One region of the Actinoplanes sichuanensis genome, then DNA from elsewhere that is predicted to be linked to it. Evidence: riboswitches for the same ligand, from Rfam matches in the RefSeq annotation. Region 1 holds a riboswitch; the other holds the start of a gene.
The links. A riboswitch is a leader RNA that binds a small molecule or an ion and turns the genes downstream of it on or off. The one in region 1 is predicted to bind cyclic di-AMP.

Region 1 (5,247 bases):
AAGGCCCGGCTGCTGCTCTGGCCGGTGAAGAAGAAGTACGGCAAGAACATCTCCTGGGCCGACCTGATGATCCTGGCCGGCAACGTGGCCCTGGAGAGCATGGGCTTCGAGACCTTCGGCTTCGGCGGCGGCCGCCCCGACGTCTGGGAGCCCGAGGAGGTCAACTGGGGTACCGAGGACACCTGGCTGGACGACCGGCGCTACAGCGGCGACCGTGAGCTGGCCAAGCCGCTCGGCGCCGTACAGATGGGCCTCATCTACGTCAACCCGGAGGGCCCGAACGGCAACCCGGACCCGCTGGCCTCGGCCCGGGACATCCGGGACACGTTCGGCCGGATGGGCATGAACGACGAGGAGACCGTGGCACTGATCGCCGGCGGTCACACCTTCGGTAAGACCCACGGTGCCGGCCCGGCCGAGAACGTCGGTCCCGAGCCCGAGGCCGCCCCGATCGAGGCGCAGGGTCAGGGCTGGAAGAGCAGCTTCGGCACCGGTGTCGGCGCCGACGCGATCACCAGCGGTCTGGAGGTCACCTGGACCTACCACCCGACCCGCTGGGACAACGAGTTCTTCCACATCCTGTTCGCGTACGACTGGGAACTCACCACGTCGCCGGCCGGCGCGCACCAGTGGCGTCCGAAGAACGGCGCCGGCTCGGACCTGGTGCCGCACGCCTTCGACGCGTCGAAGCGGCAGGAGCCGCGGATGCTGACCTCGGACCTGGCGCTGCGTTTCGACCCGATCTACGGGCCGATCTCGAAGCGGTTCCACGACGACCCGGAGGAGTTCGGCAAGGCCTTCGCCAAGGCGTGGTTCAAGCTGACCCACCGTGACATGGGTCCGATCACCCGTTACCTCGGTCCGGAGGTCCCGTCCGAGCCGCTGATCTGGCAGGACCCGCTGCCCGCGGTCGACCACGAGCTGGTCGGCCCGGCGGACGTCGCCGCGCTGAAGGCCACCGTGCTGGCCTCCGGCCTGTCGGTCGCCGAGCTGGTCGCCACCGCGTGGGCCTCGGCTTCGACGTTCCGCGGCACCGACAAGCGCGGTGGCGCGAACGGCGCCCGCATCCGGTTCGCCCCGCAGAACCAGTGGGAGGCCAACGACCCGGCTCAGCTCGCCAGGGTGCTCGGTGTGCTGGAGGGTGTGAAGGCCGAGTTCGACGCGGCCGGTGGCGCGAAGATCTCCCTCGCCGACCTGATCGTGCTGGCCGGTTCGGCCGCCGTGGAGAAGGCCGCGAAGGACGCCGGGTTCGACGTCGAGGTGCCGTTCACCCCGGGTCGTACCGACGCCACCGAGGAGCAGACCGACGCCGAGTCGTTCGCGGTGCTGGAGCCCACCCACGACGGCTTCCGCAACTACCTCGCCAAGGGCCACGACCGCCCCACCGAGGCGCTGCTGGTCGACCGCGCGCAGCTGCTCACCCTGACCGCGCCGGAGCTGACCGTCCTGGTCGGCGGCCTGCGGGTGCTGGGCGCCAACACCGCCGGTTCGCCGCACGGCGTCTTCACCGAGACCCCGGGCGTGCTGACCAACGACTTCTTCGTCAACCTGCTCGACTTCGGCACCACCTGGACGGCCACCGACTCCGACGGCGAGACCTTCGAGGGCCGCGACCGCCGGACCGGTGCGGTCAAGTGGACCGCCACCCGGGCCGACCTGATCTTCGGATCGAACTCGGTGCTGCGTGCCCAGGCCGAGGTCTACGGCAGCGACGACGCCAAGGAGAAGCTGGTCACCGACTTCGTCAAGGCGTGGGTCAAGGTCGCGAACCTGGACCGTTTCGACCTGGCCTGACCGGTCAGGCGGTTTCCATCGGGCCCGGGTCGGCCGCACCGACCCGGGCTTCGCCTGCTGGTACCCTCAGCAACGTCGGGCTCGTAGCTCAGTGGATAGAGCAACCGCCTCCTAAGCGGTAGGTCGCGCGTTCAAATCGCGCCGGGCCCACTCTCAGATCTTCAACCGCTGCCCCACCCGCAGCCGGTGTGGGCTGCTCAGCACATCCGAGTTCGCCCGGTAGAGCGCTCGCCAGCCGCCCCGCACATCGTGCCGCGCCGCGATCCGCGCCAGCGTGTCACCCGGCCGGACCACGTAGCGTCCGGTCGACCGGTGCACCTTTCGTACGCTGCCGCGGGACGCCGCCGTGTAGGCGTGCCGCCGGCCGCAGGTCGGCCAGGCACCGATGCCCTGCCCGCGCACCACCCGTTCGGCGATCCGGATCTGCTCGGACTTGGACGCCCGGTTCGCGGTGTCTGCGTACTTTCCGCCGCCGTAGGCGCGCCACGTGCTCCGGCTGAACTGGAGTCCCCCGTAGTAGCCGTTTCCGGTGTTGATGCTCCAGTTGCCCCCGGATTCGCAGTGCGCGATCGCCTCCCAGTTGATGTCGGCGTGCGCCGGCCCCGCGAGGGCCACGCTTCCGGCGAGTCCGACGGCCAGCATCCCGACCGCGCGATGGAGTTGTCTTCCGATCTGAGCCATGAGCTTGTCCTCCACGCCTACGAGGTCAGCTGTCGGGTTCGGGCAGAGGTGCCCGGCCGCGTTCGCGGCTTCACCCCGAGGCGCCGTAGCGCCGAGGAACTCTTGGGTCCCCCGCTCCATGCCTTGGGTTTCGTCGAACCGTGGTCGGCGGCTGGACTCGGCGTTCCGACCACGGTGCCCACTCTGTTGCGGGCTGTCGAGATGCCGCGCTGCTGGTTGGTTATGCGAGACGCGGCAATGGAGTTGTAAGTCACAAATTAGCCGCTTTGATCTTCCTTTGTGCGGCTAACGTGCTGAATTCGGCGTGGCGCAACAGGTGCGGAACCCTCCACCGAGGGTGCACAATCCTCACCCATGAGTGAGTCAGAGCGTGAGTTCGACGTGATCGTCTACGGCGCCTCGGGTTTCGTCGGTGTGCTGGTGGCGCGATACCTCGCCGAACACGCTCCAGCGGGCGCACGCCTGGCCCTCGGCGGCCGTTCCAGGGCGAAACTGGAGGGTCTCGGCCTGGACCAGCCCATCGTCGTCGCCGACGCGAACGACGCGGAAGCCCTGACCACGATGGCCGGCCGCGCCAAAGTGGTGATCACCACGGTGGGGCCGTATGCGAAGTACGGCAAGCCGCTCGCCCGCGCATGCGCCGAAACCGGCACGCACTACGTGGACCTCACCGGTGAGGTGCTCTTCGCCCGGGACAGCATCGACGAGAACCATGAGACCGCACGGCGTACCGGCGCACGGATCGTGCACTCCTGCGGCTTCGACTCGATTCCGTCCGATATCGGGGTGCACGTCCTGCATGAACAGATCAGCCGGGACGGCGCCGGTGAGCTCACCGACACGACACTCGTGGTGACCAGCATGCGCGGCGGTGTCAGTGGCGGCACCATCGACTCGATGCGCCATCAGGTCGACGTGATGAAGAAGGACACCCGGCTGCGCAAGGTCGGCGCCAGCCCGTACTCGCTGAGCCCGGACCGGCAGGCCGAGCCCGACCTCGGCCGCCAGCCCGACATGCTCACCCTGCCGGGGTCCGACGTGGACACCAGCGTGCGCGGGCATCTCGCGCCGTTCGTGATGGCGTCCTACAACACCCGGGTGGTGCGGCGTAGCAACGCGTTGCGCGGCTGGGCCTACGGCCGCACGTTCCGGTACCGCGAGGTCCTGCGGGTGAAGAGCAAGGTCGCCGCCACGGTCGTCAAAACGGGGATGAACGCGCTGGTCATCGGCTTCGCGGTGCCGCCACTGCGCTTCGTCCTGGACCGCTTCCTGCCCGCGCCCGGTGCCGGGCCGAGCGAGGACACCCAGCGCAACGGTCACTTCACCATGGATCTGTTCACCACCACCACGTCCGGTGCGCGCTATCGCGCGCGGGTCAAGGCCAAAGGCGATCCGGGGTACGCCGCAACGGCGGTCATGCTCGGCGAATCGGCTCTCGCGCTCGCCTTCGACGACGAGGCGCTGCCGGAGGTCGAGGGTGGTGTGCTCACCCCGGCGACGGCGATCGGTGACGCCCTGGTCAAGCGGCTGCGCGACGCCGGGTTCGAGATCACGGCTCAGCGGCTCTGATCAGCGGCGCTGAGCCACCACGTGGAAGACGTGCCAGTGCTTCGGGCCGCTGAACGCCCGGCCCGGCTCGTCCTCCACCTCCCACCGCTCGATGGTCAGACCGTCGAACAGGGCGCGTACCTCCGGTTCGGTGAGGAAGGTCAGGTTCGGGTCGCCGGCCCAGCTGTCCCGGTCACCGAACAGGTCCACGGCGACCCGCCCGCCGGGACGCAACACCGACCGGATCAGTGTCCACACCCGATCGAATTCAGCGCGGGTCTGGAACGGAAGCGAGTAACCGGCATGGACGAGATCGGCGGGCGGTAGATCGTACAAATCCTGGAATCTGCTTGTTTTGATCGTCAAGGCCGCATGGCGGCCGCCGATGGTGCGCAGCAGGCGGGCCTCGGTCCCCGGCTCGCCGTCCAGAGCCAGCACCCGCCAGCCCGCGTCGAGAAACGCCCTGGTCTCGCGGCCTGCGCCGCAGCCGAGATCGACGGCGGTACGCCCGGCGCCCGGCCCGGCGAGCGCCAGCACCCGTTGGCACGACTCGCGGATCGGGCGGGCGGCCTGACGCGAGTTGTAATTCGCCCAGTGCTCATCAGTGCGCATCGGTGTGGACATGGTGCGATTTTGCACCGCGAAATGGTGTCCGTGATCCGACCGGCACGCGGTAAGGAATCGTGCACGGCTTCATATCGATCGCCACTAGCACCAAAGGTGGTCTTACCGGCACGATTGGACAGGTGACCGTCAGCCCGTTGCCATACCCGCTGAGGTTGACGGGGACCGCCGTCATCCTGCGGGAATGGCGATGGGAAGATCTCGACGACCTGGTCGCGCTCCTCGACGAACCGGGCATCGCCCGCTGGACGCTGATGCCCTCGCCGTTCGACATCGAGGCCGGGCTCGCCTACCTGCGCCGCGCCCAGCAGGGCCGCATCGGCGGCAGCCGGATCCAGCTCGCGATCACCACCGACGGTGGCCCGCCGCTCGGTGAGGTGCTGCTCTTCAACGTTCGGTCCGAGGCCCACGAGGCCGAGCTCGGCTACCTGGTCGGCCTGCCCTTTCGGCGCCGCGGGCTCGCCACGGCGGCGCTGTCCCTGCTCACCGGCTATGCGGTCGACACCCTCGGGCTGCGCCGGCTGCTGCTGCGCATCGACCGGGGCAACACCGCCAGCACCTCGGTGGCGCGCCGCTGCGGATACCGGCCGGCGGCCGAGC
Region 2 (5,247 bases), 1.2 Mb from region 1:
CCCGCCAGCTCATCACGGAACTTCGCCGGGAGGATCAGCCGGCCCTTCTCGTCCAGGCGCGGGGTGTGTGTGCCGAGGAACATCGGCCCCCACCCCTTTGCCGTGGCGGCCGCCCCATCGCGGAGGGAGCGGATCACCTGTCAACTCGGGCCGGCAGGTCCGGCGTCGCTCCTCCGCCCTGCCACTGCGCCCCACTCTACTCCACTTCCCTCCACCTGCAACCCAAAAGCCAACCCTCACGAGCCGTTCTCACGGACGTAATCCCAGTTCACAGGCGGTGGGCCGGAGTGGAGGGGGTGACCATGATCAACAGGGTCTTGTTTCCGACATCGAGGCCTTCGGGTCGAAAAGCGCCCGCCGAAATGCCCTCCCACGCCCGATTCCGTGGTCGTCGACACACCACGGGGAGGAAAGTGGGGAGCCCGCCGGGAGGAAAGTGGAGGGACCGGTGGGGTCCACATCGCCCGGACACAGCAGACGCCCGTGGGGCGTGACCCGGATCCGGGTCACGCCCCACGGGCGTCATTGCTATTCCTTACTTACTGGCGCCGCTGCGCGACAAACTTACTTACGCCGCTGCGCGACACCCCTCGTCGGCGCTGCCGCGCGACCTGTCGGGGTCACCCCGCGACACCGATCGGCCTCATCGTGCGGCTCCGGCGTCGCACCGGCCGGCGTCTCTGACGAGCCACCGCCTGCACGACCGCGTCAGGCGACCAGACGGCGCACGACGTAGTTGTTGTTCCAGATCTTGTGCAGGCCGACCCGGGCTCCGGTGTGGGGCGAGTCGTAGACGTAACCGTTACCGGCGTAGATGCCGGCGTGGTACCCGTACGACCCGTTCCGGAAGACGATCAGGTCACCGATCTGCTTCTTGCTCTTCGCGACGGCGGTGCCGTACTTCTGCTGCGAGTTCGCCTTGTGCGGCAGGCTCTTGCCGGCCGCCTTCTTGTAGACGTACTTGGTGAAGCCCGAGCAGTCGAAGCGCTTGGGACCGGAGGCGCCGTACTTGTACAGCGCACCCTTGTGGGTCTTGGCCTCGGCCAGCACCTTCGCACCGCTGGCCTTGACCGTCACCTTGAAACTGCCGGTGCCCCGCTGGTTGTAGCCGGTGCCGGTGAAGAGGGTCCGGACCCAGACGGTCTTGGTCGGCTTGGCGGTCAGCGACACCACGCCGTTCTTGACGGTGGCCGTGTCCCAGGTGCGCCAGGCGCCGTTGGAGTAACCCTGGAGACGAACCGTCCCCTTGGCGACCTGGTGGGTGGTGGGATCGATCACCTTGGCGGTGACCTTGAGGGTGGAACCCCACTTGAGGGTCCGGGCGCTGCTGGCCCAGATCGAAGGTGTGACCTTCGGTACCGCCGCCGAGGCGGCGACCTGGGTGACAGCGGGGGTCGTGGCGGCCGCCGCGGGGGACGCGGCGATCAGCTGCCCGGCACAGAGGCAGAGACCCAGGGACAGTGCGACGGTTCCGGTGCCGATGGACGCGCGGCGGCGCCGGCTCGAACTGTGTTCGTGCACGGTAGAGAGATCCCTCCGGCACGCCTGCGAGGTTAGCTGTCGGGTTCGGGCGGGAAGGTGTGCCCGGCCGCGGGTGGGCGGCTTCACCCCAAGGTCTCCCCGGTGCACCGGCCGAAGCCGTGTGGCGCGGGAGAAGACCGGTAATGGGTCCCCCGTCCCTGCCCCCGAATGCCTTGTCTGGTGTGGCTCAACTGCGGTGTCGCACCGTCCGGCCCGGGGCAGGGCTCGGCGTGAACCGATCCGGTGCGGCCGGCGAGCGGAGTGCGTCCGGCTGATCCTTGGTACCCGAGTCCGACCATGATCGTCAGCGTGGGGGTGATCACGGTGTGTGATTGGCACACTTGTCGGTGTCCACTTTGTTACCGACGCGAGACATATGCGCCCACATTGAGTAGTGCCACAGCTACTCACCGTTGATGGTTACGGGTGAAACAGAACACATAAATAGTCCCGTCACCAACGGGGTAAGCGTCCGAAAAGCCCGGACCGGGGAAAACACCGGCCACACCGTGATCTTGACGGTCTGGCAACGCGTCGTAACGTTCGAGTCCGGTACCCTCGCTGGCGTGACGGACGGAATGCCTCTCATCGCCAAGGTCGCGACCTCCGTGTCGAAGACCGCGGCGGCGCTCTCCAGGGCCGCGGGCCGCGGCGACGGTTCGGTGATCGGCGGCTGGATCGGCCTCAAGATCGACCCCGACCTCCTGACCCACCTCGCGGCCGGCCGCGCCGTCGCGCTGGTCTCCGGGACCAACGGCAAGACCACCACGACCCGCCTCACCGCGGCCGCCGTCGGTGTCCTGGGCCGGGTCGCCACCAACTCGTTCGGCGCCAACATGCCGACCGGTCACACCTCCGCGCTGGCCAAGGAGGGGCACACCCCGTTCGCGGTCCTCGAGGTCGACGAGCACTACCTGGCCCAGGTCATCGACCAGACCCGGCCCAAGGTGGTGGCGCTGCTCAACCTCTCCCGCGACCAGCTCGACCGGGCGAAGGAGGTGGCGATGATGGCCGAGTTGTGGAAGAAGGCACTCGCCGACCACCCCGAGATCCGCGTGGTCGCCAACTCCGACGACCCGATGGTGGTCTGGGCGGCCTCCGGCAGCCAGCAGATCACCTGGTTCAGCGCCGGCCAGCGCTGGCTCGACGACTCGTTCGTCTGCCCGCAGAGCGGCCACCCGATCGAGCGTCAGCAGGGCGACTGGTGGTGCACCGGCTGCCCGCTGCGCCGCCCGCGCCCGCAGTGGGTCGTCGAGGACGAGGGCGTGATCGACCCACGCGGTGACTGGCACCTGGTCAAGCTGCAGCTCCCCGGCCGGGTCAACATCGGCAACGCGGCCACCGCGCTGGCCGTGGCGGCCGAGTTCGGGGTCCGGCCGATCGAGGCCCTGCCCCGGCTGTCCCGGGTCGCGTCGATCGCCGGCCGCTACGCCCAGGTCGACCGGGACGGCCGCAACATCCGGCTGCTGCTCGCGAAGAACCCGGCGAGCTGGCTGGAGGCCTTCGACATGGCCGACCAGGCGCCGACCCTGCTCTCGATCAACGCGCGCGACCCCGACGGGCTCGACACGTCCTGGCTCTACGACGTCGACTTCTCGCCCCTGCGGGACCGTCCGGTGCTGATCACCGGTGACCGGGCGTATGACCTGGCCGTCCGCCTCCAGGTGAACCAGGTGCAGTTCAAGCACGTACAGACTTTCGACGAGGCGCTGCGGTCGGTGCCGCCCGGCCGCCTCGAAGTGATCGCCAACTACACGGCGTTCCAGGACATCCGAGCGGAGTTGGACCGTGTCAACTGAGGCCCTGCGGATCGTGTGGATCTACCCCGATCTGCTCTCGACCTATGGCGACCGCGGCAACATGCTGATCCTCGCCCGCCGGGCCGCCGACCGCGGCATCCCGGCCGAGACCTACGAGGTCCGCTCCGACCAGCGGATGCCCAACGGCGCCGACATCTACCTGATCGGCGGCGGTGAGGACGGCCCGCAGGCCCTCGCCGCCCAGCGCCTCCTCGCCGACGGCGGCCTCCACCAGGCCGTCTCCCAGGGCGCCGCGGTCCTCTCCATCTGCGCCGGTTACCAACTCCTCGGCCACTCGTTCTTTGCCAAGGGAGCCAAGTGCGCCGGGCTGGGACTGCTGGACATCTCCTCCGACCGGGGCGAGACCCGGGCGGTCGGTGAACTGCGCGGCGAGGTCGACCCACGGCTCGGGCTGCCCGCGCTGACCGGATTCGAGAACCACGGAGGGCGTACACATCTGGGCGCCCACGCCGCACCGCTGGCCCGGGTGACCGCCGGCATCGGCAACGACGGCCAGACCGAGGGCGCCTGGGCGGGAAAGATCCTCGGCACCTACTCGCACGGCCCGGCGCTCGCCCGCAACCCGGCGATAGCCGATCTGCTACTGCGATGGGCGACCGGCGCGGATAGGCTTGCGCCTCTTGACGACACCTGGGCCGACCGGCTCCGGTCCGAACGGCTCGCCGCGGCAAGCCCGGCATGACCCTTCCATAGACCTTGTCCATAACCGACGACAGTTGGGGCGGTAGGCCTGCATGACCGACAACCTGATCGCCCCGCGGGGCACCGAGACCGCGGACCCTCAGGCAGTTGAGCACGCCGGCCCCACCACCGGGTGGAGGCGTCGTTTAGCCCGATTCGCCCTGCTTGTCGTCGGGGTGGCCGCCCTCGCGGGCGTCTCGGCGCTGCTCCCGCTCCGGGAGATCGCCGAGACGCTGTCGGCGATGGGCCCGAGCGCTGCCGTCGCGGTCGCGGTCCTCGGCGGCATGCTGCTGTCGGTGCTGGTCCCGCGTACCCTCATCACGATGACCTGCGGCGCCCTCCTGGGCGCCGTGACCGGAGGCGCCGCCGCCCTGGCCGCCGCGGTGATCGCCGCCGTCGCCACCTACTACGCGGGCCGGTGGGCCGGCCGGGGCGCCATGCAGGCCCGGGCGGGCAGCCGCCTGGCCCGCCTGGACGGCTGGCTCAACCGCCGCGGCCTGGCCGCCGTCCTGCTGGTCCGTTTCCTCCCGCTGGCCCCGTTCGGCCTGGTCGGCTACGCCTACGGCACGACCAGCGTCTGCCGCAAGCGCTACCTACTCGGCACCACGATCGCCGCCATCCCGTCCACGGTCACCTACGCCATCATCGGCGCCGCCGTGGCCGCTCCCGGCGACATGAACCTACTGACCCTGGCGCCGGCCGCGTTCAGCTTCGTCCTCTCCACCGCGATCATCCTCCGCTGGCGGCACACCGCCCGCCGAGCAGCCACCCCCGCCTGACCGCAACTCCCCTTCGGCCGACATGCGCCCTCCGGGTCACTCGGCCTCCCCTCCGGCCCACATCCGCGCTCCGGGCCCCACCGGCCTACATCCGCGCTCGGGCAGATCCGCGCCTCCGGCTCTCATCCGCGCTCCGGGCCGTTCCGCCGTCTCGGCCTCCGGGCCCGCCGTCTCGGCCTCCGGGCCCGCCGTCTCGGCCTCCGGGCCCGCCGTCTCGGCCTTCCGGGCCCGCCCTCGCGCCCCCTCCGGGCCGCTCCGCCTTTCCCGGACGCGACGCCATCGGCCCTTGCGACCGAAAGCGGCATATCGCCGCGATTCACCCGGAAAATCCGCCCTTCTGGTACGAGCCACCCCCACCCAACCGCAACATCCCCCGTTCCGGGCGGTCCACGCGACGCACCCCCGACACAAGACCAGAACGCGACCGCCGGGCTGGTTGCCCACTC

Region 2: linked by a shared signal. The riboswitch ahead of Q0Z83_RS35670 (C40 family peptidase) and the one ahead of Q0Z83_RS41290 (LysM peptidoglycan-binding domain-containing protein) in region 1 are both predicted to bind cyclic di-AMP.

Annotation. Positions count from the first base shown of each region.
Region 1 is NZ_AP028461.1:8,981,124-8,986,370, forward strand. It holds gene katG (catalase/peroxidase HPI) at 1-1,794, shown strand, start outside; tRNA gene Q0Z83_RS41285 (tRNA-Arg) at 1,872-1,944, shown strand; gene Q0Z83_RS41290 (LysM peptidoglycan-binding domain-containing protein) at 1,948-2,475, opposite strand; cyclic di-AMP (ydaO/yuaA leader) riboswitch at 2,475-2,621, opposite strand; gene Q0Z83_RS41295 (saccharopine dehydrogenase family protein) at 2,830-4,044, shown strand; gene Q0Z83_RS41300 (class I SAM-dependent methyltransferase) at 4,045-4,647, opposite strand; gene Q0Z83_RS41305 (GNAT family N-acetyltransferase) at 4,770-5,247, shown strand, end outside.
Region 2 is NZ_AP028461.1:7,789,289-7,794,535, forward strand. It holds gene mraZ (division/cell wall cluster transcriptional repressor MraZ) at 1-83, opposite strand, end outside; gene Q0Z83_RS35670 (C40 family peptidase) at 709-1,521, opposite strand; cyclic di-AMP (ydaO/yuaA leader) riboswitch at 1,528-1,719, opposite strand; gene Q0Z83_RS35675 (MurT ligase domain-containing protein) at 2,100-3,320, shown strand; gene Q0Z83_RS35680 (type 1 glutamine amidotransferase) at 3,310-4,023, shown strand; gene Q0Z83_RS35685 (TVP38/TMEM64 family protein) at 4,076-4,801, shown strand.